DNA from 3 places in the Oceanobacillus luteolus genome. Region 1 is predicted to be linked to each of the others. Evidence: riboswitches for the same ligand, from Rfam matches in the RefSeq annotation. Region 1 holds a riboswitch; each other region holds the start of a gene.
The links. A riboswitch is a leader RNA that binds a small molecule or an ion and turns the genes downstream of it on or off. The one in region 1 is predicted to bind S-adenosylmethionine.
Positions count from the first base shown of each region.

Region 2: it holds a riboswitch for S-adenosylmethionine, as region 1 does, so the genes downstream of both, ACFSBH_RS09865 (YezD family protein) here and ACFSBH_RS00205 (LLM class flavin-dependent oxidoreductase) in region 1, are expected to answer to the same signal.
Region 3: it holds a riboswitch for S-adenosylmethionine, as region 1 does, so the genes downstream of both, ACFSBH_RS01410 (PLP-dependent aspartate aminotransferase family protein) here and ACFSBH_RS00205 (LLM class flavin-dependent oxidoreductase) in region 1, are expected to answer to the same signal.

Region 1 covers NZ_JBHUDE010000002.1:9,643-19,805, forward strand. The annotation lists gene ACFSBH_RS00175 (hypothetical protein) at 1-36, opposite strand, end outside; gene ACFSBH_RS00180 (PadR family transcriptional regulator) at 93-398, opposite strand; partial or broken gene ACFSBH_RS00185 (AraC family transcriptional regulator) at 570-1,411, opposite strand; gene helD (RNA polymerase recycling motor HelD) at 1,486-3,846, opposite strand; gene ACFSBH_RS00195 (hypothetical protein) at 4,362-4,562, opposite strand; gene ACFSBH_RS00200 (sodium:solute symporter family protein) at 4,846-6,339, opposite strand; gene ACFSBH_RS00205 (LLM class flavin-dependent oxidoreductase) at 6,369-7,748, opposite strand; SAM riboswitch class I at 7,891-7,996, opposite strand; gene ACFSBH_RS00210 (magnetosome magnetite crystal formation protein family) at 8,174-8,527, shown strand; gene ACFSBH_RS00215 (MerR family transcriptional regulator) at 8,517-9,248, shown strand; gene ACFSBH_RS00220 (hypothetical protein) at 9,333-9,533, opposite strand; gene ACFSBH_RS00225 (DinB family protein) at 9,708-10,163, shown strand, end outside.
Region 2 covers NZ_JBHUDE010000045.1:2,340-12,502, forward strand. The annotation lists gene ACFSBH_RS09820 (DMT family transporter) at 1-291, shown strand, start outside; gene ACFSBH_RS09825 (LLM class flavin-dependent oxidoreductase) at 372-1,664, opposite strand; gene ACFSBH_RS09830 (MetQ/NlpA family ABC transporter substrate-binding protein) at 1,735-2,583, opposite strand; gene ACFSBH_RS09835 (methionine ABC transporter permease) at 2,606-3,256, opposite strand; gene ACFSBH_RS09840 (methionine ABC transporter ATP-binding protein) at 3,198-4,277, opposite strand; gene ACFSBH_RS09845 (MetQ/NlpA family ABC transporter substrate-binding protein) at 4,308-5,114, opposite strand; gene ACFSBH_RS09850 (amidohydrolase) at 5,130-6,311, opposite strand; gene ACFSBH_RS09855 (GNAT family N-acetyltransferase) at 6,326-6,844, opposite strand; gene ACFSBH_RS09860 (LLM class flavin-dependent oxidoreductase) at 6,875-7,882, opposite strand; gene ACFSBH_RS09865 (YezD family protein) at 7,996-8,142, opposite strand; SAM riboswitch class I at 8,233-8,336, opposite strand; gene ssuE (NADPH-dependent FMN reductase) at 8,592-9,164, opposite strand; gene ACFSBH_RS09875 (glutaredoxin family protein) at 9,186-9,461, opposite strand; gene metE (5-methyltetrahydropteroyltriglutamate--homocysteine S-methyltransferase) at 9,493-10,163, opposite strand, start outside.
Region 3 covers NZ_JBHUDE010000005.1:188,431-198,593, forward strand. The annotation lists gene ACFSBH_RS01405 (SGNH/GDSL hydrolase family protein) at 1-396, opposite strand, end outside; gene ACFSBH_RS01410 (PLP-dependent aspartate aminotransferase family protein) at 963-2,651, opposite strand; SAM riboswitch class I at 2,829-2,946, opposite strand; gene rarD (EamA family transporter RarD) at 3,081-3,971, opposite strand; gene megL (methionine gamma-lyase) at 4,241-5,425, shown strand; gene cls (cardiolipin synthase) at 6,391-7,827, shown strand; gene ACFSBH_RS01430 (acyl-CoA thioesterase) at 7,838-8,356, shown strand; gene hutH (histidine ammonia-lyase) at 8,695-10,163, shown strand, end outside.

The DNA of each region.
Region 1 (10,163 bases):
TTTGAATGACTTATCCGTTTGTTTCCATACTTCCATTAGCTCATTGCCGTATCGACTTCTCCAACTTTTGGGATAGAGGTAGATCAGCCACTTCATACGAGACCAAGCCTTTTCATACCAATGGAGGTGAATTTCTGAATTTCTTTCAGCTGCTCCGTCAGATATTGCTGCCCTTCCTCCGTGAGCTTATAAGGCTTCTTACGGTCTTCCGATTCAAGAACACGGATATAGCCTTCCTTCTCTAAACGCGCAATTGCTCCATATAATGTACCTGGGCCTAATTTTATATCGTAATTTTTTTCAATGTCCTCCATAATCGCATAGCCATGACGTTCTTTCTCCGCGAGACTGATTAAAATCAATAAGGAATTCTCCGAAAATCTGCTTTTCTTAACCATGTTTCCACTCCTTTCCACCAACTATTACGTTCAACGTTATATCGTATAACGTAATAGTAAAACAAATACGAAAAGATGTCAATAACAATCATAAGATTTTTCAAAAAAATAGGCGAATAGCCGATCAAAAGGAGTAACCTCAAGATCTCAGCCATTCGCCATTATTCTTTATTAATTTTTTATCGGTATCCATACCTCGCTATAATAATCGTCTGCATACGGATCAGCATCACTGAGGTATACTTCCATTTCCGGCCCGCCAGAATGTTCATAGCCAGTCGCTGGGAACCATTCAGAAAATACCCGCTCCCATACTTTTGGCATCGCATCAGGCATAGCACCTCTTACCGGAAATACAGCCCACGTTTCAACAGGTATCTGTCTTACCTCCCAATCTTGAGAAATTTCTTCGATGTTTTTTTCTGCCCCGATTAAATACGTGAGATGTTCCTGTTCTTTATCAAATTCCATACATACTCCAAGTATCCGAGAGAGCCACAATTTTTAGCAAGCTCATCTGTGAATCCGTTCTGATTGGATTGATCCCAGAAAGCTGCGATATTCCGGTGGTTCTCTCCGTCAACGACACCTGTACGAATACTCTTTCCTACCACCGTAAAGCTGTCTTTTTCCACGATTTTGTAATCCATTTCTACATCACCCTTTAACTGAATTTGAAAAGAGAGTTTTGGATAAGCCTTCAACGATTGACGATGTTTTCTCGCATTGGATGGACTGATGCCATGAATCCTCCGAAATGCTTTGGAAAAAGCTTCTGGGGTTTCATAGCCATATTTCATGGCGACATCGATCACCTTCGCATCAGAAAATACAAGCTCCTGTGCAGCGATAGTAATCCGGCGATTCCGGATATATTCCGTCACCGTATATCCCGTCAGCATATGGAACATCCGTTGAAAGTGGAATTTAGACATGCAGGCGACTGCCGCAATCTCCTCCATGACCAATTCATCGTCTAAATTATTCTCTATATATTCGATGCTATCGAGCATTTTTTGAAGGCCCTCCAACTACAACCTCTCCTTTCTATCTCTCAGTTTAGCAACATCTTTTTCATTCCTCCGGTTTATCCGTGCTTTCTTGTGACAGGTTTATTTTTCAAAAAACCTTCTTCCATTGCCTGTTCAATAAAATTAGTCGGCTCGCCCACACTGTATAACTGTAAACCATGCATGGCCCGTGTGCAGGCGGTATAAAATACCCGACGCAGACTCTCATCTCCGTATACTTTTTCTGATGCGTCATAAATGATTACCGCGTCGAATTCGATACCTTTGGATAAATACGAAGGCAGAACAACGACGCCCTGTTCATATTCAATCGAGCTGCTTTTTAACATTTTCAATTCCTCTATATCAGATAGAGCTTCATATGCCTTTTCAGTTTCTGCAGCCGACTTACAGATGATGGCGATACTTTCATTTCCTTGATCCTTTAATTCAGATACTTTTGATGTAATCTCGGCATGCAGTTCATCATGATTTTCAAATGTAGTGAGTGCAGGGCGCTCGCCATCCCGGTTAAACGGAATAATCTGATCTCCTTCTGGAATGAGTCTCCGGGTGAATTCAATGATTGGTTTCGTGGAACGGTAACTCCGAGTTAAGTTGATGACTTCTGTCTTATCAGGTCCATAAAGCTGTGTTAGCTCTTGGAAATCATCCTTTTCATTGGCATGGGCAAAAATCGCTTGATTAAAGTCACCAAGCACTGTCATCCTTGCTGCAGGAAATAACCGCTTCAAAAACTCGAATTGAAAAGCTGAGTAATCTTGCGCTTCATCGACTACAACATGGCGGATGGAACGGTTCGCCTGAAAGCCGAATATGGAATCTTGCAGCTGTAAAAATGGCGTGGCATCTTCATATAGTATCCTGCCTTGTTCCAGCTCTTGGAGTGTCACTTCACAAATTGCCGGCCAATCTTTAGGTGACTCTCCATCGACCAACTCTTGAATTTTACCGTGATTTTCAAATAGTTGTTTATAAATCGCACTAATATCTACAAAACGTAAAGAACGGATTCTTTTACGAACGGATCTCAATCTTTGACGGACGATGAGCCGCGCCAATGCTTTCGTATCCATATCATAATCGTCACTATTTTCCCGGGTATAGCCCGCTTTTTTCGCCAAATATTTTTGCGCTTTATAATATTCCTCATCACTGAGAAGCTCAATCGTCTCCTCTACCCATTCTTTTTTCCATTCCAGTTTTTCCAGTGCACGAACTTTATCAAGCAGCCAATCCTTCAACTTTTCCAGTCTGTATTGTAGGCCTAGCGAGAGGTCTTCATGATAGAAAAACTCTTCCATTTCTTGGGCTGTAACAATAGGCTCGCCTCTGAACTTGATATCTTTAAATACCATGCCGGACTTTTCCAGTGATTTCACATAAGCTTGGATGACATCCAAAAATTGAGCCGACGCTTTAAAACGGATGCTGGAAACCCGCGCATCATACTCTGGACGACCTGTTTCAGTTAAAACATACTCCAGCTGATCGTACGGATCCTCTACTGCAAAGTCGTTACTTAGACGGTGATACAAATATTCCTGGAACGTGACTTGCTGCATATTCTCTTCTCCAAGTTCAGGAAGGACATTGGATACATAATTGCTGAATAAAGTATTCGGAGAAAACAGGATAATTTGGTCCGCATTCAAGTTTTCCCGATATTTATATAGTAAGTAAGCGATCCGTTGCAGAGCTGCTGAAGTCTTCCCGCTCCCCGCAGCACCATGAACAATCAGCATTCTTCCGCGGTCATGCCGGATGATGCGGTTTTGTTCCTTCTGAATCGTCGCTACAATACTGTTCATATATTTATCTGTCCCTTGTCCAAGGACTTCTTGTAAAATTTCATCTCCAATAGTCAGGCTCGTATCAAACATGGATTGGAGCTCGCCATTCCGGATGAGGTATTGCCATTTTTTCTCCAATTCACCTTTGATAACCCCGCCCGGAGTTTTATACTGGGCAGGTCCTGGCTGATAATCGTAATAAACACTCGATATCGGTGCGCGCCAATCATAGATCAGGATGTTTTCACCAGTTTCATCTCGAAGTGTAGAGATACCAATATAGATTTCTTCCGATTGTGAATCACCCTCCTCGAGAAAATCAATCCGTCCAAAATATGGGACATCCAACATTTGTTGAAGTGTCGACAAACGCTGGAAGGAATGTCTATGTGTCGTTTCGCTCACAGCAAGGGCTTGTGCTTCCTGCCTGATCGCGAGGACGGTTTCGAGATAATCGTCAAAAGAATCTACGTTGATTTTAATCTCATCCCAGAAATGTTTCCGGGAATGGATGACCTCTTCCTTACGCTGTCTCGTTTTACTATCCAACTTATCTACTTCATGTTGTATTACTTTCTTTACATTATTCAGTTGCTCTTGTTCCTGTTGAAACTGTGAATCCATCCAAGACACCCCTTTTTAAAAATAAATGCAAAGATAATGTTGACTTCCAAACGGAAATAGTGTATAGTTAAAATAACGATAACTATGTCCGTTTATAATTAAAGTCAACTGTTTAATATTATACTATAAGTATGCGCTCTTTTCAATGTGTATACTTTTTTCATGTCCAAATAAAAGGTCTCTCATCCATTACGGGTGAGAGACCTTTTTGATTGGTGCTAGATATCGTACATTATGTAAAATGAATGAAGCTATTCTGCATTAAAATGGTACCGAGTTAGCGACGAGTTGAAAACTCAACCAGACGATAAGAGCACCAAGAATCATGGCTCCGATCATTAAAAATACAACTTTTCTTCCTTTCAATTTCGTCCACCTTTCTATAACCCTGCCTCTTTTTCTATTACCTTAAGAATATCATAAATACGATACTTATCAATATGGCTTGTGGAGGATGTTTGTAGGGTTACTTCAAAAGATAAACGGTATGTACATAAAGCATTATCCAAATCGAGTCAATCGCCACCGCCTCCGCCACCATCTGATCCACCAAAGTCAAAACCGGAGCTATAGTCATCATAAGAATGTTTTTTGTCCTTATCATTCGACTCCGTAGCAACGCCTCCAGGAATGAATACCCCGCCATCTCCGCCGCTCTTTTTCATTTTCGGTTGCTTCGGATTTTCTTCTTTCTTTTTGCGGAACCAATTAAACATTTGCCTCTCTCCCTTCTTTACTTGAATGCGAATATTCCTTTTACTCTTGCATTATATCATTTAATAAAACAACCACCATTAACTGAGCTAATGGTGGTTATTACATGACTTTGAATAGTGAGTGGCCCTTGAAGAGTGTTTACAACATCTATAGTCAGCCTATTTTTTCCCGAAATACCATCTCCAAAGCGAGTATCCGACAATGGTATAAATGATGATCATTCCATAAAACCAGACTGAAAGCATTTCATTCACAAACATCATGCATTCTCCCTTCCAATTTTTATTCTGCCTTTGCCACAATCTCCAGTTCACTTTCCTCCACTTTCATCACATTTGCGAGAATGATCATGGCCAGAATACCAATGACGGTCGCTACCGCTCCAGCGATCATCGTACTTTGCATGATTCCTCCGAAGTATAAAATCAAATATGCCAATAAACCAATCACCATCGAACCATCCGCTGCTCTTGGAGAAGGCTTGCGTCTACCGTAAACGGCATACAGAATCGGTCCTAACGTTCCAGCAGCAATACCAGAAATGCCAATCCACATTACGTCACCCATGTACACGGGTGGTTTGAGGACGATAAGAAACGCTATTAAACCTACGAATGGAACAGCAAGTCTACTAATCTTTAATGCAACTTTCTCCGCTTCCTCTTCTCCCATTTTCACGTAGCCGCGTTTCACCAGGAATTTCAGAAAAATATCATTGGCAAATACAGTAGAGATGGAAACAAACAATCCATCTGTAGTCGACATCGCTGCAGCGAGAATAACTACCCCGAAAAACGCCACAATGATTGCCGGAAACGCCCATTCGATATATCCCATTAGAGCTAGATCTGCAACCACGGTACCTGATCCGAGTGCTACCCTGCTGTATAGCCCACCGAACATGACGAGCACACAGAGGGTGGTCGTAATCACATAGGTGACGATCATTTTGCCTAAATCCTTGTCATGCTTTAAACCTAACACTTTATTAAATAAATGTGGCGCCGATGCGAATGCCCATTGAATCGTAATCGCACCAATTACCGCACCGAGCGAATAGAAGTGGGCGGACTCCGGATTGAATACCTTTACCAGGTTGCCATCTTGCGCGGTCAGATTATCCACTATGCCTGAAAATGTTGCTGCAATACCGTTGTTCCAAAAAACAACAAGCCCTGAAACGAACACGATGATACCGGCAATCGCCATTAAAACTGCTTGAACCGCGTCGGTATAAATATCAGCCAAAGCTCCTCCACCAAATACATACAAAACGACAACAGCTGTAATAAGAATCAGCCCAGTCGTGTAATCCATACCGAGTAAATATTCGAAAACTCTTGCTCCCGCTACAAACTGCGCAGCGATATAAAAAATGTTAAATAGTAAAATTATCCCTGTGCCTACTCTTAGGAAGTCACTTTTATAATAGTCGCCTAGCCAATCGGGTAAGGAAAGTGATTTCTGTTCCTTGTTCACCTTCCGAATTCTTTTCGCAACCATGAGTACCCCGATCGCTCCGCCACCGATAATCGCAATGATCAGCCAAAGATTCGTCAACCCCCATTCATAGGACCAACCAGGATATCCAAGAAAAGTAGCTGCACTAATGTAGGTTGCTGTAAACGAAAGCCCCATCACAATCGGGCCAAGTCCTCCACCTAATGCAAAGTGCCGAACACTTTTCGTTTGCCTAGCTCCGATATAACCTAGAGCCAACATGATGACCAAAAACACAAGGAACCCAACCCATGTATATACACCGATATTGTCCATTTCTTTCTCCTTTCATCATGAAGTGTAAGTTACTTTATCACTGGACTGGATAGCCTTTTCGCCGGATGATTGTCAGGCAGATAAGGAGAATCCGTATCAAATAAATTTTCCCGCAATGTTTTCCCTTCATATTCCAACCGATAAATCCCCCGCTTCTGCAGCTCCGGTACAACATGGTCGACAAACTCACGGAAGGTTTCCAATGAATAGCTCTGCGCAATATTAAATCCATCTGCATCGCCTTCCGTCGCCCATTCCTCGATGTGGTCTGCAATTTGCTCCGGTGTGCCGATGAATTTCACTGTGCCATTACCAAGTCCGTGATTGAGAATCGCTTCGCGCAACGTCCACCTTTTATTTGGGTCCTTTGCATACATATCCAGATTTCCTTGAACCGCATCTGTTTCCATGTCTTCGATGTATTGATCTGGATCATATTTGGAGAAATCAATTCCCGTATGACCTGAAAGTAGAGCCGCTGTTCCTTCATAACTGACATGACTTTTTAATTCCTCATATTTCGCATACGCTTCTTCCTCCGTAGAACCGACGATAGGCAGCACCATAGGAAAAATACGGATGCTGTCTGCATTTCTCCCTTGAGCTACGGTTCGTTTGCGAAGATCTGCAGAATACCTCTTCAATGCTTCTAAAGAATGTCCTTTCGTGAATACCCCTTCCGCATGTTTCGCGGCGAAATCCCGGCCTCTTGGAGATGCCCCTGCCTGGAATAATACCGGAGTCCGTTGTGGGGATGGTTCTGTCAAATGGATGCCCGGTACATTAAAGAACTCTCCATGATGGTTAATCGCATGAACCTTCTCAGGTAATGCGAAAGTATCCGCTTCTCGATCATGAACTACCGCATCATCTTCCCAGCTATGCTCCCAAAGTTTATAAACCACTTCTAAGAATTCATCTGCACGGTCATAACGTTGATTTTTAGGTATCCGTCCAGATAACCCGAGGTTAACCGCTTCACTTTCTAAATAGGATGTCACCACATTCCATGCCAAACGTCCTTCTGTTAGATGATCTAAAGTAGACAACTGCCGAGCCAACGCATATGGCTGTGCGTATGTGGCCGACACGGTTGGTGCAAAACCAATATGCTCTGTAACTTGTGCCATGGCGGAGATAATTAATAACGGATCATGCGCAGGCAATTGAACCGCATGACGCACCGCGACATCATGGCTATTACCATATACGGAATACGTGCCTAGTACATCCGCAATAAATACAGCATCGAATTTTCCCCGCTCCAATACTTTGGCTGTTTCTGTCCAATACTCCAGCCGATTATGCCTGATCCCTTCATCCTTCTCATGCTTCCATAGCCCAGTTGAATGCGGGGAAGGTGAATTTTGTACAAAACCATTTAAATGAATTTTTTTCTTGATACTCATGAACATACACTCCTTTTGTTTTTAATGTAACTTTTCCCATATGTTTAATTGGTTTTATGGCAGACGGAGTACCTTTATTTCTCTCTGAGAAACAAAAAAACCTCTTCCTAATGAGGAAGAAGTTTATAACACGTTATCTCCATCCTCATCGTTCAAGCATACGCTTGCTGGCATTAGCACCTTATTACCTTCGTAATGGTTGCTGCGGGATCCTCGGACCAGGTTCCTCCCCCGACTCTTGATAAGAGAAATCATTCTATTCACTTGTTTGGTAAGAATTAACAATATCATACTGAACAAATATAAGTCTGTCAACAGCAAATTTTCAGACAAGATAATGTATGTTAATAAAATTTTCCCCTTGAAGCTCTACCTACGTCACCTTTTATACTTAAATTTAAGAATAGATAAGAAAGGTGATTAAAATGAATAATCCATCAAAAAAGGAAATACTTGCAGTCCAATTCATGCTTGTCGTCTCGCTGATTCTTGGGTTCATCCCCCCTCTCATCATGTTTATAATGACGAGGAAGAAAAATGGTTATCACGCTGAATCAAGTCGGAAAGCACTGAACTTCCATTTGACGATATTTCCATTATTTATCATGAGCAGTATGCTTCCTTCATGGGTGAAATACGCTATATTAGCTGTAGAGACCATCATCATCCTGTATGCTATTATTCGAATAGCTCTTCATAAGCCTTATCAATATCCAGCTATTCCTTACATTAAAAACAAAGATAGGAATATAGAAACGAGGTATACGCATGTCAGATAATACGTTGACAATCGGACAATTGGCAAGACGAACGGGCGTTACCGTACGGACACTTAGATATTACGATAAAATAGACTTACTGAAACCAACAGACTACAAAGAAGGAGGACATCGATTATACAGCCAAAAGGACCTCTTACGTTTACAGCAAATCCAATCCCTGAAATTCATCGGCTTTTCATTGAAAGAAATAGTCGATGTATTAGATTCACATGATATAGAAGGACAACAGCTAATCGATTCCATTACATTTAAGAAAAGAGAACTTATGGCAGAACTAGAAAAAATCCAACAAACCATCGACCAATTAGACCATATGCAAACCATCATTTCAGGCTATGGAAAAATTGACGTGACATTATTTTGCTTTATGATTCATTCCATTCTTTTTGAAGAGGAAAATCTACATGAACAAAGCAAAGTCAAAGACTCCATCCACAATTTTAGAAGTACAGAACGAGCACAATTAGACAAAGAATACTTCTCATTGTTTATGGACTTGAAAAAACTTGTAGCGAACGGAGTAAATCCTAAGTCGGATGAAGCACTCGCATTCATCAAACAGTTGGCAGCTCTCTCCGATAAAACATTGTCTATGTTAGGGGCGGAACAAATACACTTAGCAAATCAACTTGATGAACCTAATATACTCCATCCATTCACAGAAGAGGAAAGAGCATTCCTTGAAAGGGCTTATGCTGATATGTCAAAGGATGTTTAAAGATAATTTTCTTTTAAAATAAAAACCTGGTAATCCAAATAAGATTCTGGATTACCAGTTTTTTACTGAAGCCCAAGCCGTTGCTTAAAGCTTATAATTCTTTCGTGGTTTGTTGTTGTCCTTCTCCACCTTGTTTCCCATATCTTCACGGGAAACAGTCGCAGCTGCGTTTCCAAATGGGTCCAGAGCTTGAGCTATCGTATCTTCTGGAACAACCCCCATTCCTGATCCTACTGTGTTTTCCTTATGTTGATGTTTACGTCTATTTTTATTTGTATCTGCCACATGTATCACTCCCTCCATAGTATTGGGAATTTCCCTTCGTTTATTTTGCCCAATTGGAGAGGTTTTACATGGATAAATTTGATTTCTTTTATTATGCTATATTACTTGTCGCAATCCATTTATAATTGGGATAGTTAGAACAGAAATATCATTTTATTTTTGGAGGGAAATTGAATGTTAGATATGTTCTTATATAATTGGCAGATAAGAGAAGATTGGTTTGATTTTTGCAAGAATATTTCCGAGGAAAATCTAACAAAAAAACGGGTTGGTGGATTTGGAAGTTTCCTACACAATTTATTTCATGTTATTGATTGTGAACAAATCTGGATCAATCAATTGAAAGGAACGCAAGTATTAGTTAAGGATTTTAATTCCATTTCAAATCTGGAAGAGGTTATCGAGTTTTCTAATACTACCAAATCCCAAACCTTAAACTATCTACAATCTTATAATAGTGATATTGAAAAAAGAGTTCTGGAAGTGAAAAGTAAGAACGGTAAAACATATCATTTTCCTTATGAAAAAGTACTCCAACATATCATTACACATGAGGTTCACCATATTGGACAATTATCAGTATGGGCAAGAGAAATTGGCAAAAAACCCATCTCATCCGATCTTTTATTT
Region 2 (10,163 bases), on a different contig from region 1:
ATTAATATCTCCTTTATTAGTGCAATCATTTATACAGGCCTAATCTCAACCGTTGTATGTATGCTGCTTTGGAGTATTTGTGTTCAAAAATTAGGTTCGACGACATCAGGGGTATTTCTTAATTTTAACCCGGTATTTACTGCAATTTTAGCTTTTCTATTCTTAGGTGAACAAATGACTTGGATACAGGGGATAGGTAGTGCCATTGTAATAACTGGTACTTATTTATTTTCATACTTTAAAACAAAAGAATTGAATATATTCTCTTTAGGAAAGTTGAGACACGACTAGACACTCATGCACCTTTTCTCGCCCAACTTTGAATCCCACCGTACTTTTTAAGTAGGTGGGACTCAAGGTTTCACTTCCTATTAATTCGTAACTTTTCCTTTCGTGAAACGATTTTCTGGTTTTTTCAGGCCAAGATGATCACGTAATGTATTTCCCTCATAATCCAAGCGGAATAAGCCTCTTTTCTGCAAAATCGGAACAACTAACTCAACAAAATCTTCCAAATCCCTTGGTAAAAGGGGGAATTGAATCATAAAACCATCTGTTGCTTTTTCTGTAAACCATTTTTCCATCTCATCTGCTACTTGTGTAGGCGTACCAATAAAGCCGTCTTTTTTAGCTGCGCCGAAAAATCTAGTATAGAGATCTCCAACTTTGAGATTTTCTTCCTCAATAATCTTCTTCATTTCATTGAATTGACTTTGGATACTATTTACTTTTGGAAATTCCACTTCTTTTGCTGGTGTATCTAGAGAGTATTTGGAAAAATCTACATTCCCCATATATCCAGAAACAAATTTCAAACTTTCATATGGATCAATGAGTTTTTGTAACTCATTATATTTTTCATATGCTTCTTTCTCAGTTTCTCCTACTATTGGTGATATGCCATGGAGAATGTGAAGCTCATTTTCACTCCTGCCAAAGTCCACTAATTGTGATTTTAATTTTCGATAAAACTGTTTCGAATCCTCAATATTATCCCAGTGCGTAAAAACAACTTCCGCGGTGCGGGCTGCCAGTCTCTGTCCTGGAATGGATGCACCAGCTTGAATGATTACCGGCTGACCTTGAACTGACCTTGCAATATTCAACGGGCCTTTTACTGAAAAATATCTGCCTTTGTAATGGAGCTCATGTACTTTATCCTGGTCATAAAATTCTCCTGTCTCTTTGTTATAAGTAAAAGCATCATCCTCCCATGAATCCCACAGGCCTTTTACTACATCTACGAACTCTTCCGCCCTCTCATAACGATGATCATGTTCCCAATGCTGTTCCCTACTAAAATTCAAGGCCGTTTGTCCTGTTGCATCAGCTGTCGTCACCACATTCCATGCCGCACGCCCACCACTTACATGATCGACGGATGAGAATTGACGTGCAAGAGTGAATGGTTCGTTATATGTTGTCGAGGCTGTAGCCCCGATACCGATTTTCTCGGTTGCTGAAGCTAAGGCAGTTATAAGTACTACTGGATCAAAGCGATTCAAAATTTGTGGATGTGACTCGTGATTAATTGCTAAACTATCTGCAACAAACGCAAGATCAAACTTTCCTCTCTCAGCAATCTGTGCTAGCTTTTGCAGTGCCTTTACATCAATACTTGCATTTGGACTTGATAGTGGATGGCGCCAGGAGGCAACGTGCATCCCTGTCCCTATCAAATATGCCGCTAATTTTATTTGTCTTTTCGTCACATTTCTCTCTCCCTCAACAAATTTAGTTATTTGAATAAGTTTCTTTAAATGTACTTAATTCCTCTAAAGAGATATTGATTGGAAGATAGTTCCCTTGATATGTCTCTTCAATAAATGCAGCTGTCTCGTCGGATTGATAAATTTCAACTATCTTCTGGAAAATTTCCTTATCCTTATCTTGTTCCCTAGCCGCGATTACATTGATATAAGGTTTTGCTGTTTGACTTTCATGAATAATCGCATCTTTTAGTGTTAGCCCCGCCTCCAATGAAACCCCATTATTTATTACCGAAGCAGCTACATCTTCCATTACACGAGGGGCATTTGCACCATCTACTGGTACAATTTCAATATTCTTGGGGTTTTCCTTAATTTTGTCTTCACCACCAAAACCATCAAAGTCATCAACAACCGTTAATAATCCCGCTTCTTGTAGTAGTAACAACGCCCTTCCCCAGTTAGGTGCATCATTCGGCACAGCTATTTGTGCCCCATCTGGAATTTCACTCAACGCTTGATATTTACTGGAATACAATCCCAGTGGAGCAATAATCGTTGTGCCAATTGGAACAACTTCTGAATTGGTATTCTCATTAAATGACTCCAAATATGCTACATGTTGGAACGCATTTATATCAACTTCTCCTTCAACTAAGGCTTGATTTGGATCATACGCAGATGAGAAATTGACAATTTCGATTTTTATTCCTTCTTTCTCGGCTTGCTCCTTTAAATATTCCCATGTTCGCAGTTCGGAACTTCGAATTCCAACTTTGACTGTTGCTTGTTCATCTACTGCCTTTGCATTTCCAGAACACGCACCTAACAACACACTCAATACTATAAATAACGGAAACAACCATTTTTTCATGATTACACTCCTCTTTGTCACTCTAAATTCTCCTTGCCTTTCGTTCTAGTCTGTTTCCAATTTCCTGTATAGCTTGAACGAGGATCACTAGAATAACAACAGTTACTAGAATCGTAATGGAACTAAATCGCTGATAGCCATAGGTTATGGCTACATCCCCGAGTCCTCCACCGCCAATTGCTCCTGCCATTGCAGTTGCACCTATTAATCCAATCGTCGCTGTTGTTAAACTTAAAATTAATGAAGAAAAAGCTTCTGGCATTAAAAAGCGATAAATGATTTGCAGTGGTGTCGCTCCCATCGCTTTTGCTGCTTCAATAATTCCTTCATCTACTTCTAATAACGAATTTTCTACTAACCTAGAAAAATAAGGCCCTATATGAAGTACCAGGGGAACTATCGCAGCCGTTGTCCCAATTGATGTACCTACAATTAACCTTGTAAAAGGAATAATTGCTACAAGCAAGATAATAAACGGAATGGAACGAAAGATATTAACGATTGGATTCACGCTGGAATAAATCAACCGGTTTTCCAGGATATGTCCTTTCCTCGTTACTACTAATAACACACCTAAGAATATCCCGATGATCCCTCCAAAAAAGAGTGAAACACTAACCATGTAAAGCGTTTCCCACAACGCGTTCAATATCAATTCTTTGCTCACTTCCATCTTCGATAACCTCCTTCACTTCGATTTCTTGGCTAATGATATATTCAATCGCTCGCTCAATTTCGTAATTATCTCCAATTAACTCGACAACTAAGTCACCAAAAGGAATCCCTTGTAATTCCGTAATGTTTCCAAACAGAACATTGATTTCCACGTTGTAAATCTTTGCAGTTTTAGAAACAGTCGGTTGCCCGGAGTCTGCTCCGAAAAATTCAATTTTGAAGATACGACTAAAATGATCCTTTTCTTTTAACAGTTGATAAACACTTTGAGGCACTTCATCGCGAATGACAGATTTAACAAAGTTACGTGTTGTAGCTGTTTTTGGATGTGCAAAAACTTCATAGACACTTCCTGTTTCAATAATTTGACCATCTTCCATTACCCCAACCCGATTACAAATCTCTTTGATAACTTCCATTTCATGGGTAATGATTAAAATCGTAATATTGTATTCCTCGTTTATCCTTTTTAATAGATTTAAGATTGACTTTGTAGTTTCCGGATCTAATGCTGATGTAGCTTCGTCGCATAATAATATGGAAGGATTCGTTACTAATGCTCGGGCAATTCCAACACGTTGCTTTTGTCCACCTGATAACTGATCCGGGTAATTATTTGCCTTCTCCTCTAATCCAACAAAACGAAGAGTTTCATATACCTGATCTTCTACCGCTTTCTTGTTATATCCACTTAGCAATAAAGGCATAGCTACATTATGAAAGACATTTCTAGAATTTATCAGATTAAAGTGTTGGAAAATCATTCCGATATCCTTCTTTGCTTCTCGTATCTCATTATGAGACAGTTTTGCTAAATTTTTCCCCTTGACAATCACTTCACCCGATGTCGGATATTCCAATAAATTCACGGTACGGATAAGTGTACTTTTCCCGGCTCCACTGAAGCCGATCACTCCAAAAATGTCCCCTTTATTAACGCTTAACTGAATATTCTTTAATGCTTCAACTTTTTTTCCACCACTATCAAATACTTTGGAGACCTGACGAAATTCTATCAATCTAACCCCTCCTGAAGAATATTGATTTCATTAGAACGCAGGGACAACTGCTCCTTCGTAATTATCTAATATAAATTCCCTTACCTTTTCCGTTGTTAATGCATCCGCAAGTTTTTGAATTAGTTCGCTGTCCTTGTTGTCGGGACGAGCGACTAAAACATTGACATATGGTGAGTCCAATCCTTCAATAATTAAAGAATCTTCTAGAGGCTTAAGATCAGCTTCTAAAGCATAGTTTGTATTGATGGCCGAAGCCTCTACATCATCTAAGGAATGAACTAAGAGAGGTGGATCAACTGGAATAAATTCTAAGTTTTTATCGTTTCTAGTGATGTCTTCCAATAAGAAGTCACCTGATTTAGCATCATTCAATTCAATTATTCCATGCTCTGCAAAAAGCAGGAGTGTTCTTGAGAAGTTCGAAGGGTTATTCGGAACAGCAATTTGTGCCCCTTCCGATAAGTTATCAATGGAATCAATTTCCTTTGAATACACTCCAAATGGTTCAATATGAATACCTTCCACTACTACTAAATCTAGCCCACTGTCCTCGTTAACTTGTTCTAAATACGGCGTATGCTGGAAGAAATTTGCATCTAAATCTCCATCTGATGTCTGCTGATTCGTTTGAATACCATCCGTAGAAATCATAATTTCTAGTTTCACACCATCTTCTTCCAAATCTGGTGCAATAAACTCCAATATTTCTGCATGTGGTACAGAAGAAGCCCCAACTTTCAATGTCGCTTTCTCGTTTTCAGAAGCTGATCCTTCCACACAACCTGTTATTACAAATAATCCAATTGTGATCATCGCTAAAAGATGTTTGATTTTCATTTTCTCTACCCCTTTTTAATTATTAACCTGGTTTATTCCTACTTTTTCATCTTGATTGTCCTGAATTTCATTTAATAATGACAAAGCACTTTCATAGAAGAAGTAAGAGGCTTCAATGAGCGCTGATTCATCGACTGTAAATGCAGGATGGTGCCATTCTTCATTGCCATTTGTCCCGAAGAATACAAATGCGCCCGGTATTTGCTGCTGATAAAAGGCAAAGTCTTCCCCACCCATTGTCGGTTGCGGTTTTACTACTCTTAGTCCTCGTTCTTGAGCCGCTTCACGTAAAATGTCTATCGTTTCTGCATCATTGACCAATGGAGGTGGTCCTGGAAACCACTCAATACTAGCTTCCCCTGAATATGCCCGCGCTGTGTTTTCAACTATCGTATTTACTTTTTCTATAATTTCTTCGCGAATTTGATGATTAAACGTTCGAGTCGTCCCCTCAAGAATCACTTCACTCGGGATGACGTTCCACGTACTTCCGCCGGTTATTCTTGTCACGCTTACTACAGCACTTTCCAAAGGTGAAACATTTCTGCTGACAATCGACTGTAGGGCTGTAACGATTTGTGAGGCGGCAAGGATGGGATCTTTTCCATTTTGCGGAATAGCGGCATGACTTCCTTTCCCAGCGACTTTAATATGAAATCGATCGACAGACGCCATTAGCGCTCCAGCTTTTAAACCAATTGTGCCAACTGGTAAATCGGGTTTATTATGGATGCCAATGATGGCTTCGACCCCTTGAAGCTGGCCATCATTAATTACCTGTTCCGCTCCTCCGCCTATTTCTTCTGCCGGCTGAAACAAGAATCTAATATTTCCTCTCAACTTATTTTGATTCTTTTTTAATAAGGAAGCAGCACCAATTAATGCGGCTGTATGGAAATCATGTCCACAAGCATGCATGACACCTTTTATTTTTGAAGCGTAAGGTAAGCCAGTTTTTTCATGGATTGGCAATGCATCGATATCAGCTCTAATTGCAATCGTCGGTCCGGGAGATGCTCCTTCTATTTGGGCAAACACCCCCGTTCTTAAGCCTGTTTTTCTTATATTAATCCCTATCTCTTCTAACTCTTTTTGGATAAACTTCGTTGTTTCGAATTCTTTAGTTGATAGCTCCGGATACTGGTGTAAATGACGTCTAATTGAAATTAAGTAATCATTCAAATCCGTTTTAAACATGGCAGTTCCCCTCTCTATAAATCCAACCTATAGCATTTCGATACAATATTTCCTCTTGAAAAATCCTTTGATACCTCTCTTTTGAAACCAAGCTTTTCATAAATTTTGATTGCATGATGCATGAAATCAGTTGTATGCAAATATATGCTCGATTCGCCGAGAGCTTTTGCATCATGAATGACAGTATTTAATAAAGCATGGCCAACACCACGACCTCTTGCGCGGGGATGAACTCCGAGTAGCCGAATAATCGGTGCCTCGATTTTAAGCTCTGGAATTGCATATGCCTTTTCTCCAGATTGAAATAACTGCAAAGTGCCTAAAACTTCTTGATCCAGTTTGGCTACTAGAATTTTATCTACATTCGGATTATCAATAGAAGAAACAATTCTCTTTAAATAATCCTCCCACGCTTGAGGAGGGAAATAGCTTTCATACTGTTGGTAACTTTCAATCAGAACACGCCGAACGTTCTCCATATCCTCTCTAAGCAACTCATTGACACTGACTGGATTACTAATTAATTTACTCATGGCTGTCCTCCATTTGATAATCAATCAAGATTATATTGATTCCACTTTCGCTGCAACTTCACGTGGGCTCAATAGTTGGAACGAACGAAAACGCTCAGCTTCTCTTCGAATCGGAGTATGCAATATAAATTCATCGATATGATAGAGATGTTGAAATCGAATTAGCTCCCCTTTCACATATTCTGGTGTTCCAGCTATGATATTCGCTGCCTTTTCTTGTACTTCAAAAGGGCCTTCTGCTTGTTTCTCATATGCCAAAACTTGCTCTTCCGATTGAACGGTCAATGTCCGGCCGTCATGAAGATGAAGGCTGAATAATTTATGCTCCGCCGCTAATTTTTCTGCTTCGTCTTGGGTAGGTGCTGCAAGGACTGCTAAAGAGAAAATAAACTTCCCTTCTCTGAAATTCGATTTAAAGTTATGAACTGTTTCATGAAGTACTTTATCGTCATTATTTAAAAATCCTGCGTAAACAAAATTAACTCTTAAATCAGCAGCAAATTTGGCACTATTAACACTTCCTCCAAGTAAATAAATATCCGGCTTCTCATCTGGCCTTGGTAAAGCTTGAATACCTGCTAATGGATGGTCATGCTCAACCGTTTCATCTATCAATTGTTTTAGAAATGTGAAGCGCTCATTGAAATCATTTTTATTATTTGATTCACCATTTTGTAATGCTTTCGTAGACAAAGGTAATCCACCAGGAGCCTTCCCAATTCCTAGATCTACTCTTCCAGGAGCGAGAGTTGATAAAACATTAAAGTTTTCGGCAACTTTATAAGGACTATAATGTTGTAGCATCACACCACCAGAACCAACTTGAATCGTATTTGTTTGTGCTAACAAATGCGAAATTAATACTTCTGGTGAAGAACCTGCTACCTGCTCCATGTTGTGATGCTCCGAAACCCAGAAACGGGAGTACCCCCATTCTTCAGCTCTTTTTGCCAGTTGTATCGTATGCTGAAATGCGTCAGCTGCTGTTTTTCCATTAAAAATTGGACTTTGATCAAGAATCCCAAGTTTTAAGCTCATTATTTCTCCCCCATTCCCTCTAAAAAATTGCAAAAGGCAGCTTTCCATTCAATAATGAATGGAAAGCTGCCTTTAGTTGTCTAATCGGCATGCTTCATTTCGTTTGATGATTCTTACCTTGTAGTTTGGTAACGTAATTTTTCAGTTGTTTCTATTTGTGTAATTTCATCGTCATGAACAGTTATGATTAAGGATCCAAATTTAAGTTTTTTCAATTCGGTTACGATGTCTAAGATCTTTTTGTCAGTTACATTTGCCATAGAATCTCCTCCTTTATCAAAATATTATATAGAAAATTCAAAAAACCTCTTCTATACAAATAAGAAGAGGTTTTCATTTATATCATTCTCTTCTTATCTGCCAGTCACATCGACTTGCTGGAATTGGCACGGTGCTATAAAAGTCCGTTGCCGAGGTTTCAAAGGGCCAGTCCCTCCACCTCTCTGGATAAGAAATACTTTATTTAGTTTTTTATGTTGTAAGTAGTACTTTGTTAAAGCTTATAAATCTTTGAGAATAATACCTTTATTCTAATACTGTACATCTTAGCATCCCTTTATTATCTTGTCAAGGAAAATTCAGGGAATTTTTTATAAATTCCGATGTTAGACGTTAATGCTTATAAATATGGCCACAACATGTTCAAATTGATAATATTTCCTTAAGTAGCTCATAATCAGAAGCCTATTGCTACTTTCAGAAATAGTATTTAATAATGACTTGCACTTACTACATCTTTTTCTGATATAACTGGCACATCAACTGAAATCTTCCTCATAAAATAATTAAGCTGCTTCTTCGTTCGATTTAACATAACATTATCAATTATAACTTCACTGCCAGTCTTGCTTATTTCACTATCTTGGAAATATAGTCCTTTTAAGCTATGTGCTTTTACTGTTGCCAGTAGAGGATTCAATGCATAATCGAGCGCGAGTAAATGCGATGAACTGCCTCCTGTCATCACCGGTAGTACAAAAGTATCTTGTAAAACATCTTGGGGCAGCAGATCAAACAGTGCTTTTAATACGCCGGAATATGAAGCCTTGTATACAGGGGATCCAACGATAACACCATCCGCTTTTTGCAGTTCCACAGAAATCTCTTTTATCTTAGAACTGTTGAAGTTTGCAAAAAGCAGGTCCTCTGCATCGAAATCTTTTACAGAAACATGGTGAACAGAAAATCCTTCCTGCATAGCGAGGTCTCCTAAATAATAAAGAATGCGTTCTGATCTCGATAACGAAGATGGACTTCCAGAAACAATGACAATTCTCCCCATAGTCATTCCCCTTTCCAATTTTTAATGGATGCCCTTCAAGGCGGTGTTTTCCAGTGCTTTCTCCAAATGTTCAATCCCAACTTCTGTTACCGCTTCATATACATTCCCTTGACCAATCTCGACAACTGGTACATGGCGCACCCCATACTTAGCTTGTAAAATATCTCTCCTGTCATCCTTTTCCGTTACATCTATCGTTTGGAAAGCTAAACCTTTTTCGTGTAGATATGTTTTTACTTCCGTGCAATAACTGCAACCTTGTTTGGACCAAACTACAATTGATAGATTATTTGCCAACGTAGTCTTCCACCTCTCCCTAAGCATAAATTTATATTGTTACTTTTACTTGACGTGCCTCTTTTGCAGCTTGCACCATTACTTCCAATGCTGCTACAGTTTCTTCTTCTTTGCGTGTTTTCAGTCCGCAATCTGGATTAACCCAAAACTGCTTTGGTGAAATGGTTTCTAATGCCCGGTCAATATTTTGTTTTATTTCATTGACAGATGGAACCCTTGGACTATGAATATCATAAACACCGAGTCCAATCCCTTTTCTGTACGTGTTTTCTTCGAAAGTTGAAACGATCTCTCCGTGACTTCTCGATGACTCAATCGAAATTACATCAGCATCAAGTGCATCAATACAATCAAAAATATCCTCGAAGTTCGAATAGCACATATGGGTATGAATTTGTGTATCTGCATCAACGCTTGCAGTAGCTAAACGGAATGCATATGCAGATACTTTTAGATATTCTTCCCATTTGGCCCTGTCTAGTGGCAACCCTTCACGTAAAGCAGGCTCATCTACTTGAATGATTTTTATGCCATTCTTTTCTAATGCAACAACTTCTTTTTGAAGAGCCAATGCAATCTGCTTCATCGTTTCATAACGATGACTTGCATCGTGAACGAATGACCAGTTCAAGATCGTTACCGGTCCAGTCAGCATTCCTTTTACAGGACGATCGGTCAATGATTGTGCATAAACACTTTCTT
Region 3 (10,163 bases), on a different contig from region 1:
CGAGCGGTTTCCAGGCAGACCGAGGTTTTCAAAAGTGGCCACATGTCTGTTCTGGTTGAGAGTACGCTCCAAGATGCCGACATACCCGCCGCCTTCTGTCGCATCGCCGACTCCTCGAGTAAGCGAATCTCCAATTGCTACGATTTTCACTTCACGCTGGAAAATACGATCCAACGTTTCTTGAAAGACAGTAGATACCCGTTCTGTTAAACTATTTTCTTGTTGGACATCTTCTTCTGTTTCTTCTTCCTCAGGTTGTATCTCTTCCATAACTTGTTCCTCATCTTCTTGAGGAATCAAAGGCTGTTTGAGTACCGCTTTCTGATTATCTATATAATAAATTATTCCAATAGCAATAAGAATGGTTATCAAAAACATAAATAATAATTTTTTCAATGTCATCACACCTAAATTCTGTCTAATACTAGTATAACTTGTTTTGTCCTCAACTACTATTTCTTATTTACCCTATTATTTTGAACGTAAAAAGTAAATGTTAAACTTATAAACATGGAATGTGGGTTGGTGAATAGGGGAATGGGAGAATTTCAGTCAGAAAACATTTAATGACTTCCTGGATTGCTTAAAATTTGGAAGGTGCTGTGTGTTTCTTTTCCTGAATCGCTAGAATTAAATCTGACAGGGGAAGATAAGCAGTATTTCTTTTCCCGAAACACTTGGATTCGACCTGTTATGGGAAGGTGTGCTGTGTTTCTTTTCCCAAAGCATCTGAATTCATTCTGATACGGGAAAATATCCCGCAATCTTTTTAAACAATCCTATTTAGGGAGTATAGTAGATATTATTTAAGTCTGATGAGGTAAGGCACCTGATCCGAAACTTTGTATCATTAGCTTATTCAGGGACAACCATTGCCTATGCAGAAAAATCTCATCATGAAAATTTATTGGAACAAAAAAGAACCAAGTGCACATAGCACTCGGTTCCTCGTTACTTCTCAATTATAGTTTTACTGTTTCCTTCACTAACTTACTGCCACGAACTCGATCTAATTCATCGGCAATAGATTTGTCTTGAATGACTTGGATTCCAGCGGCTTTTACATTTTCTACAGCTGCATCAGCCACTTTATTTTCAACCCATAGTACTTTTCCTTGTTTGTTAATTAGCTGTTCAATTGTTTCTTTCGGAAGTTCTTGAGCATTCACTACTAATGCATCAAGGACATCAACGTCATCTTCAATAGAAACGACTTGGAATCCGTAGTTTGCAAGTTTTTTCTTCGTCGCTTCTTCTACTCCTGACACAGCAACTGTTTTTTGTCTTAATTCCTCAGAGCGGTCAAATGGAGAGTGAAGCAACCATTTCACGACGTCTTCTTCAGTAGTCTTGATTTGTGGTTCTTCTCCAGTAGCTATTGCAATTGCTTTGTCCAGTTCAACTAAGATATCTTTTGGTGATTCGAGACCAATTGATAGACGGATTAGTTCAACCGGTGTACCGTTCTTCTTCAAATCTTCATCCGATAGCTGTTGTTGTGTAGTAGAAGCTGGGTGAATGATGAGAGATTTTGAATCTCCAACGTTAGCTACATGTGACCATAGTTTAATATTATCAATTACTTTACGGCCAGCTTCACGTCCACCTTTGATGCCGAATGTCACAACTGAACCACCGCCACGGATCAAGTATTTTTTCGCTAGGTTGTATGAAGGATGCCCTTCTAGACCTGGGTAGTTTACCCATTCTACTGCAGGGTGGTTATTCAAGTAAGAAACAACTTCCTTCGTATTCTCGATATGACGATCAATACGTACTTGTAACGTTTGTAGACCAAGGAAGAAATTATGCGCGCTTTGTGCACTTAATGTGAAACCAATATCCCGTAAAAGGGTAACACGTAATTTTAATGCATAAGCTACAGCGCCAAGATCTGCATAGCGTACACCTTTATAGCTTTCGTCTGGTGTTGTAAATTCAGGGAATTTTGGACTATCCCAGTTAAAACGACCACCATCAACAACGACGCCACCAACATTTGTACCGTGTCCACTGATCCACTTTGTGGCAGAGTGGACAACGATGTCAGCACCCCAGCTGATTGGTTTTGCGTTAAATGGTGTAGCGAATGTGTTATCAATGATCAAAGGAATTCCGTTCTCATGAGCGATTTCAGCAACTGCTTCAATATCGAATACGTTAAGGCTTGGGTTCGTAATCGTCTCACCGAAAAGTGCTTTCGTTTTATCTGTAATTGCTGCGCGGAAGTTTTCTGGGTCCGAACCGTCAACTAGTTTTACCGTAACTCCATATTTTGGAAGCGTGTTGACGAAAAGATTGTACGTACCACCGTATAGGTTCGCGTCCGCAACAATTTCATCACCAGCAGTAGCGACGTTAAGGATTGCGAAAGTAATGGCAGCCATTCCTGAAGAAGTTGCTACAGCTGCGACCCCATCCTCAAGCTCAGCGATACGCTTTTCAAAAGCGTCAACTGTTGGGTTCATAATTCTAGAGTAGATGTTTCCTGTCTCTGCTAAACCGAATAAATTTTGCGCATGCTCCGTATCACGGAAAACATAAGCGGTAGTCTCATAGATTGGAAGTGCTCGAGCACCTGTTGTTGGATCAGGCTCCTGACCTGCGTGTAATCCTAGTGTTTCTGAATCGAAAAAATTGAATTCTGACATTGTAAATTCCTCCTTGTTATTTGGCAAGATATGTTTTCTTGTCTAGCTACCTTCTGCGAAAGCACCTGCTTGGATTGCTTTCAAGAAAGGTGTTTCCGTTTTTTATCTGGCAAGGGAGGGGAATTAAAAAAGCCCCCTTCCTAAGAAGAGGGCGTATAGTTTTCTATACCATTCCTCCTCTTATCTTCCAGATCTGGTCGATCTGTAGGATTTAGCACCATTAAAAGTAAGTCGTGCTTACTTCAAGGTTGCCGGGCTTCATCGGGCCTAGTCCCTCCGCCGCTCTTGATAAGAGATTAATTGTTTAAGATTTTCAAATTGACACTGTTGCTGTATTTGAAAATCTTTTATAAATTTACTGATGATTATAACGCTTTACTTTGACCAATGTCAACCCTTTTAATATTTATTAAAAATAATTAATGTTTTCTACGCATTTGCTCGATGTTTAGCGGGGTGGTGGTAAACCGAGTTCAAATATAGTATTAATGCCGACCAAATAAATAAGAATGCGATAAAATTATCTGTTGAAAAAGGTTCATGATAAACGAATACCCCTAAGAAAAACATAATCGTCGGTGCGATGAACTGTAAAATACCTACCATCGATAAAGGAATCGTCTTTGCCCCCTTGGCAAATAATAAAAGTGGGATGGCCGTGATGATTCCAGCGCCGAATAACAAGAGATTTGTCGATGAGAAGACAGGTGAAAAAGTAAAACTGTTTGATGGTAAAAGATACAGATAACCAAGTGCAATAGGTGTAATAATCATCGTTTCAATCGTAAGTCCATGCGTTGCGCTTATATTGATTTTCTTTTTAAGCAATCCGTATATTGCAAATGTCAATGCAAAAACAAGTGAAATCCAAGGAAAAACTCCGCCGCGGATAGTCAGGTAAAGAACACCAACAATAGCAAGCAAGAATGCGATCGTCTGCTTTCCAGTTACCTTTTCCCGCAGTACGACGATGCCTAGGAAAATACTCATCAACGGATTAATGTAATAACCGAGACTTGCCTGAAGTACATAATCATTGCCTACTGCCCAAATAAATAAAAACCAATTCGTTGAAATGAGGAGAGAAGCAGTTGTAATCCCTAATAAATCTTTTGGATTTTTAAATAATTTACCGCATTCCTTCAGGAAGGAGCGGAACTGTTTAATGACTAGTAATAAAAAAATCATGAAAACGAAAGACCATACAATCCGATGTGCCAATACCTCCATCGGATTTACATTTCCAAGGAACTTCCAATACATCGTCAAAAATCCCCAAAGTAAATAAGCACTGAAAGCATACAAAGTGCCCAATCTCATTTCCTTCGTTTCCAAACTCCATCAAACCCTTCTTTGTCTATATATTAAAATAATAGTAGAATTAATTTTTTAAAAAGGCAAATGATTGAGAATCGATTTTATTGGAATCTAACAATCTATACCCATTTCAGGAAAACGCTTTCATTATTGAGTTTATTGAAGTAAAATAATATGTAACAGTATTTATCAGATAGCTTGATTTACCGCTTGCTGGGATATGCATATGTTGGTATAAGAGAGTATTTGTCATGAAAAAAGGGGGAAGGGACATGACAAAAAATCATAAACGATTTGAAACGGCTGTAATTCATGAGGGGTATGACGAAAAGGAGATGCTTGGGAGCTTGGCTGTACCGCTTTTCCAAACGTCCACTTATGTTTTTGATACTGCAGAACAAGGGGAGAGGCGTTTCCATGGCACAGAGGAAGGCTATATTTATTCGCGCCTCGGTAATCCGACTGTACGTGTGTTGGAAGAACGGATTGCGCGATTGGAGAATGGTGAAAAAGGTTTGGCTTTTGCTTCGGGAATGGCTGCCGTCTCTGCGGTGCTGCTGTCCTTAACAAAGGCAAATGATCATGTGCTATGCTCAGCCGGTTTATATGGATGTACCTTTGGTTTACTCATGATGATGAAAGAAAAATATAATATCACCTCTGATTTTTCCATGATGGACTCCAAGGAAGAAATTCGATCTAAAATCAAGCCCGAAACTTCAGTGATTTATGTAGAAACCCCGATTAATCCGACGATGAAACTGATTGATTTAGAGCTCGTTGTGGAAGTGGCGAAAGAATATAATATTCCTGTTGTTGTAGATAACACGTTTTCTACCCCTTACTTGCAGCGCCCGCTCGATATCGGCTGTGATGTAGTCCTCCACAGTGCGACAAAATATATTGGCGGACACGGGGATGTCATTGCAGGGCTAGTGGTAGGTAAAGAAGAATTTATTGAAAATATGGCAATGACCACACTTAAAGATATTGGAGGAATCATGTCTCCATTCGATGCTTGGCTGCTGCTGCGGGGGTTAAAAACACTTCCAGTTCGAATGGATCGCCATAGTGAAAACGCATCGAAAATATATGAAAAGTTGAGAGAACATCCGCAAGTAGGGAAAATCTATTTTCCTGGTGACCCGAATTCTGCAGATTATTCGATTGCGGAGAAACAAATGAGTCAAAATGGTGGGATGATTTCGTTTGAAGTGAAAGGGACGAAACAAGATGCCCAGGAATTTATGAATCGCCTGCAATTTATCAAAATCGCCGTCAGTCTCGGCGATGCTGAAACCTTGATCGAACATCCGGCGACAATGACACATGCCGTTGTACCAGAGGAGTCCCGGTTGGAGATGGGCATCTCGGACCAATTAATTCGGCTCTCTGTAGGGCTCGAAGCTTGGGAAGATATCTGGGAAGATTTGGAGCAAGCATTAGACGTTGTATAAAACGCCGAACATCTTATCCATGGGGATAAGATGTTTTTTCTTTTTTAGGAGGGGTACTAAGATACGAGTGATGATAAGCGGGTTGGCTTATGTACTTGGATGACGTGGAAGTGCTTCTATTGTATATTTTGAACTCGTATTTCTTCGCTTTCTGACAAGAGGATGTTTCTATTGCACGTTTCTGGTTGAAATTTTTTCTTTTCCTGACAAGAGGAAGCTCCTATTGCACGTTTCAGTGTAAGATTCTTTCTCTTTCTGACAAGAGGATGTTTCTATTGCACGTTTCTGGTTGAAATTTTTTCTTTTCCTGACAAGAGGAAGCTCCTATTACACGTTTCCGGGTAAAATCCATCTCTTTCCTTACAAGAGAGCCTTTCTCTTGTTCGTTTTGAGCTAATATTTCTTTGCTTCCTGACAAGAGAACACTTCTATTGCACACTTTGAACTTAATTTTACTCTTCCAGACAAGATACTCCTCCATATTGATTTGCCTTTTTACGAAAGAAAGGCATAACTATTGTTATGAAGCGAATTCTAATGTCACGAGCACTTGAAAAAGGTTGTCCGTACTCCAAGAACTGTGAAATGGAGCTTTAGTCACGCTGGAAAATTTATCTTAAAGTAGGATTATGCTATAGTAATGGTAGATAATGGGGTGCGTGAAGACTTGTTTTGTGGGCGATATAATCACGAATGACCCAGCTTTTATAAATATTTTTTATAACTTCGGCCAAGCGACTAGTAAATCAATTTTCTATACATATTCCAGGTTGCTTTGTGAGGAGTGATGTAACAAGACGAGCATTTACTACAGCCAGACTTCCTCGGTCCCTTAACAAGATAAGCCATGAATTTCTTATCTGAAAGTGACGCAAGGAAAGTCTGGATGTTGTTAAACGGGAGCCTACGCTTTTATGCGGGGCCCATTTTTTACTGAAATTTGAATGATGAAGAGGGCGACAAGGATGACTTTAACTACGATCTTATTAAGTATTATCTTGATAGTAAACATAATTCTTGGAATTTCCATTGTCTTTTTAGAGAGAAAAAATGCCTCTTCGACTTGGGCATGGTTGATGGTTTTGTTATTCGTTCCAATCGCCGGGTTCTTTCTCTACTTAATATTCGGTAAACCGATCAGCAATGGTCGAATATTTGTATGGGATACGAAAAGCCGATTAGGTTTAAAAGCAGCTGTCCAAGGTCAATTGCGGGAAATTGAAGATGACAAACTCGAATACAGTGATGAGGATATGAAGCGGTATCAGAGTTTGATCTACCTGAACTTAAGGACGGATAATTCGCTATATTCCCAAAATAACGATGTCGATATTCTTCTCGACGGGAAAGAGAAATTTGATCGACTGCTGCAGGATATGCGACGGGCCAAAGATCATATTCATTTGATTTATTATATTGTCCGGAATGATGAACTGGGGACAAAGCTTGCTGATGTGTTGATCAAGAAGGCGAATGAAGGGGTGACTGTTCGTTTTCTGGTTGATGCGATGGGCTCGAGACGGCTAGGAAAAAAATATAAAAAGCGTCTCCGAGCAGCAGGCGTGCAAATTGAGGAATTTTTCCCAGCTAAGGTCATTAATTTTAAAATCAATTATCGTAACCACCGAAAGCTTGCCATTATTGATGGAAAAGTCGGGTATATTGGTGGCTTTAATATCGGTGACGAATATTTGGGTAAAGATAAAAAGTTCGGTTACTGGCGGGATACTCATCTGAGAGTGAAAGGTTCTGCGGTCGAAAGTATGCAGACAAGGTTTATCCTCGATTGGAATCAGGCTTCTAAAGAAGAGATTCTGTACGAAGACCGATACTATCAATCGGAAAGAGCGGGGAATGCTGGAATGCAGATTGTTTCCAGTGGACCGGATCAACAATTAGAGCAAATCAAAAATGGTTATATTAAAATGATCATGGAAGCGAAAGAGTCCATTTATATTCAGACCCCTTACTTCATCCCGGATGAAAGTGTGCGGGATGCCTTGCAGATTGCTGCATTATCTGGTGTGGATGTGAAGGTGATGATTCCAAATAAACCGGATCACCCATTTGTCTACTGGGCAACACTATCTCATAGTGGGGACTTATTGCAAGCGGGCGGGGAAGTATATATTTACCAAAACGGCTTTCTACATGCAAAAACGCTCATCGTTGACGGGAAGATTTCCACAGTTGGAACTGCGAACATTGATATGCGGAGCTTCCAACTCAATTTTGAAGTGAATGCTTTTATATATGATAAAGAAATTACGCAAGAGCTTTTACAAGCGTTTAATGATGATATTCGCCGTTCTACGCAAATGACGAAAAAATTATACGAAAAACGTTCCATCGGAATTCGTATTAAAGAATCTGTATCTAGACTACTATCACCAGTTTTATAAGGAGGACATTATGAAAGCAAAACCTTGTTCTGATTCACTAGCAATTAAAACGACCCATGTTCAGCCGCCGGATACGAACTTCCACAACACATTATTTGGTGGAAAGTTACTCGCCCATATTGATGACTTGGCTGCAATCGCGGCGATCAAGCATTGCCGGAATCCCGTCGTTACCGCTTCGATTGATTCGGTGGATTTTCTCACCCCAGTGAGGGCGGGCGATGCAATTTTAATTGAAGCCTTTGTTACGTGGACAAGAAATACATCCATGGAGGTTTTTGTAAGAGTCATTACGGAAAACCTTGTGACGGAGGAGAAGAAGGTTTGTAATACTGCTTTTCTTACCTTTGTAGCAATCGATGAAAATGGCAAACCGACACCGGTTCCACCGGTTTATCCAGAAACGGATTATGAAAAATCACTTCATGAATCTGCACCAGAGCGTGCTGAACAACGTGATTCCCGACGGAAGAAATCAAAAAACTTTGCAAAGGAAATCGGTGCAGATTATATTTGGGACAGAAGATAGCACTTGTTTCAATGGAATAACATTCAAGGGGGACGCAAAATTACTTGCGTTCCTTTTTTTTAACAATATGAAACACATAGATGTGCTTACTTCCCGAAAAATTCATCCTTTCGTCTATCTGTTAGCTGTTTTCCACCCTTGCAATCTACTATGAAAACGCTTATAATGAATATAATAAATATTCTAAAATTATTAGCAACTCCACCAAACGAGGTGTTCCTATGATGCTCTGGCAATCAACATCTATCCAACCCATACGAGGAGGCTATGGTTTCAAACCATAGCCTCCTTTTCGTTTGTCTCTTTAGCATAGTGAAGTAATGCCGTGGAGGTGTAGAATGATTCGGTTAACAGGGAATACATTAACACTAGACGATGTTCATCAAGTTGTTTTCTCGGGGCAAAAGGTGCAGCTTGACCTACAGGCGAAAGTGAATATAGAGAAAAACAGACAAACAGTGGAAACATTTCTCAAAGAAAAGAAAATCATGTACGGCATTAATACCGGCTTTGGAAAGCTGAGTAATATTTTAATCGATGAAGTTGATCTGGAACAGCTGCAAATCAATTTGCTCCATTCCCATGCTTGTGGAGTCGGGGAGCCTTTTTCTGAAGAAGTCAGTCGGGCGATGTTATTGCTTCGGGCAAATGCATTGGCTTGCGGCTTTTCAGGAGTACGGCCTGCTTTAATTGAGAGAATGCTAGATTTATTAAATGCCGGAATTCATCCAGTTATCCCGGCGCAGGGCTCTCTCGGTGCAAGCGGCGACTTGGCTCCGTTAGCTCATTTAGCTCTGCCGTTGATTGGGAAAGGGGAGGTTTTCTACCAGGGAAAACGTATAGCCTCACAAAACGCGTTACAACAAGCGAACCTTCAACCGATTAAATTGAAGCCTAAAGAAGGACTCGCACTCATCAACGGAACGCAGGCGATGACAGCTGTTGGTGTCCTCTCGTATTTGGAAATGGAAAAAATGCTGTATCAAAGTGAGCTCATTGCCGCCTTGAGCTTTGAAGGATTACAAGGGATCATCGATGCATTTGAACCTGCAATTCATCACGTGCGGGGGCACAAAGAGCAAATCGAAGTTGCTGCTAGGATGTGCAAGATTCTTCAAGGAAGCAAATTGACTACAAAACAAGCCGAACTACGAGTACAGGATGCATACTCTCTTCGTTGCATTCCCCAAGTGTTAGGGGCATGTTGGCAAACACTGCATTATGCGAAGGAAAAGTTGGAGATTGAAATCAATGCAGTAACCGACAACCCGATTATTTTTACGGATGAGAAGAAGATTTTATCTGGTGGAAACTTTCATGGAGAACCGATAGCATTTGCAATGGATTTTTTGAAGCTTGGAATCGCTGAAGTAGCTAACATTTCCGAACGGCGGATTGAGCGGCTCGTCAACCCACAATTAAATGACTTGCCGGCTTTCTTAAGTCCGAACCCAGGTCTCCAGTCAGGAGCGATGATTTTACAGTACAGTGCGGCATCCCTGGTATCCGAAAATAAGACATTGGCTCATCCTGCAAGTGTTGATTCCATTCCGTCGTCCGCCAATCAGGAGGATCATGTGAGCATGGGAACGACTGCAGCAAGACATGCCTACATGATGATCCAAAATACGAGGAACGTCCTAGCCATCGAGTTAATCTGTGCACTCCAAGCATGTGAGTACCGTGGTGTCGCCAATATGGCGAAGACAACGAGAAAGTTTTATAAAAGAGCGAGGAACATCATTCCGAGCATGATAAAAGATCGCATCTTTGCTGAAGATATTGCCCGCGCTGCACATTGGTTGAA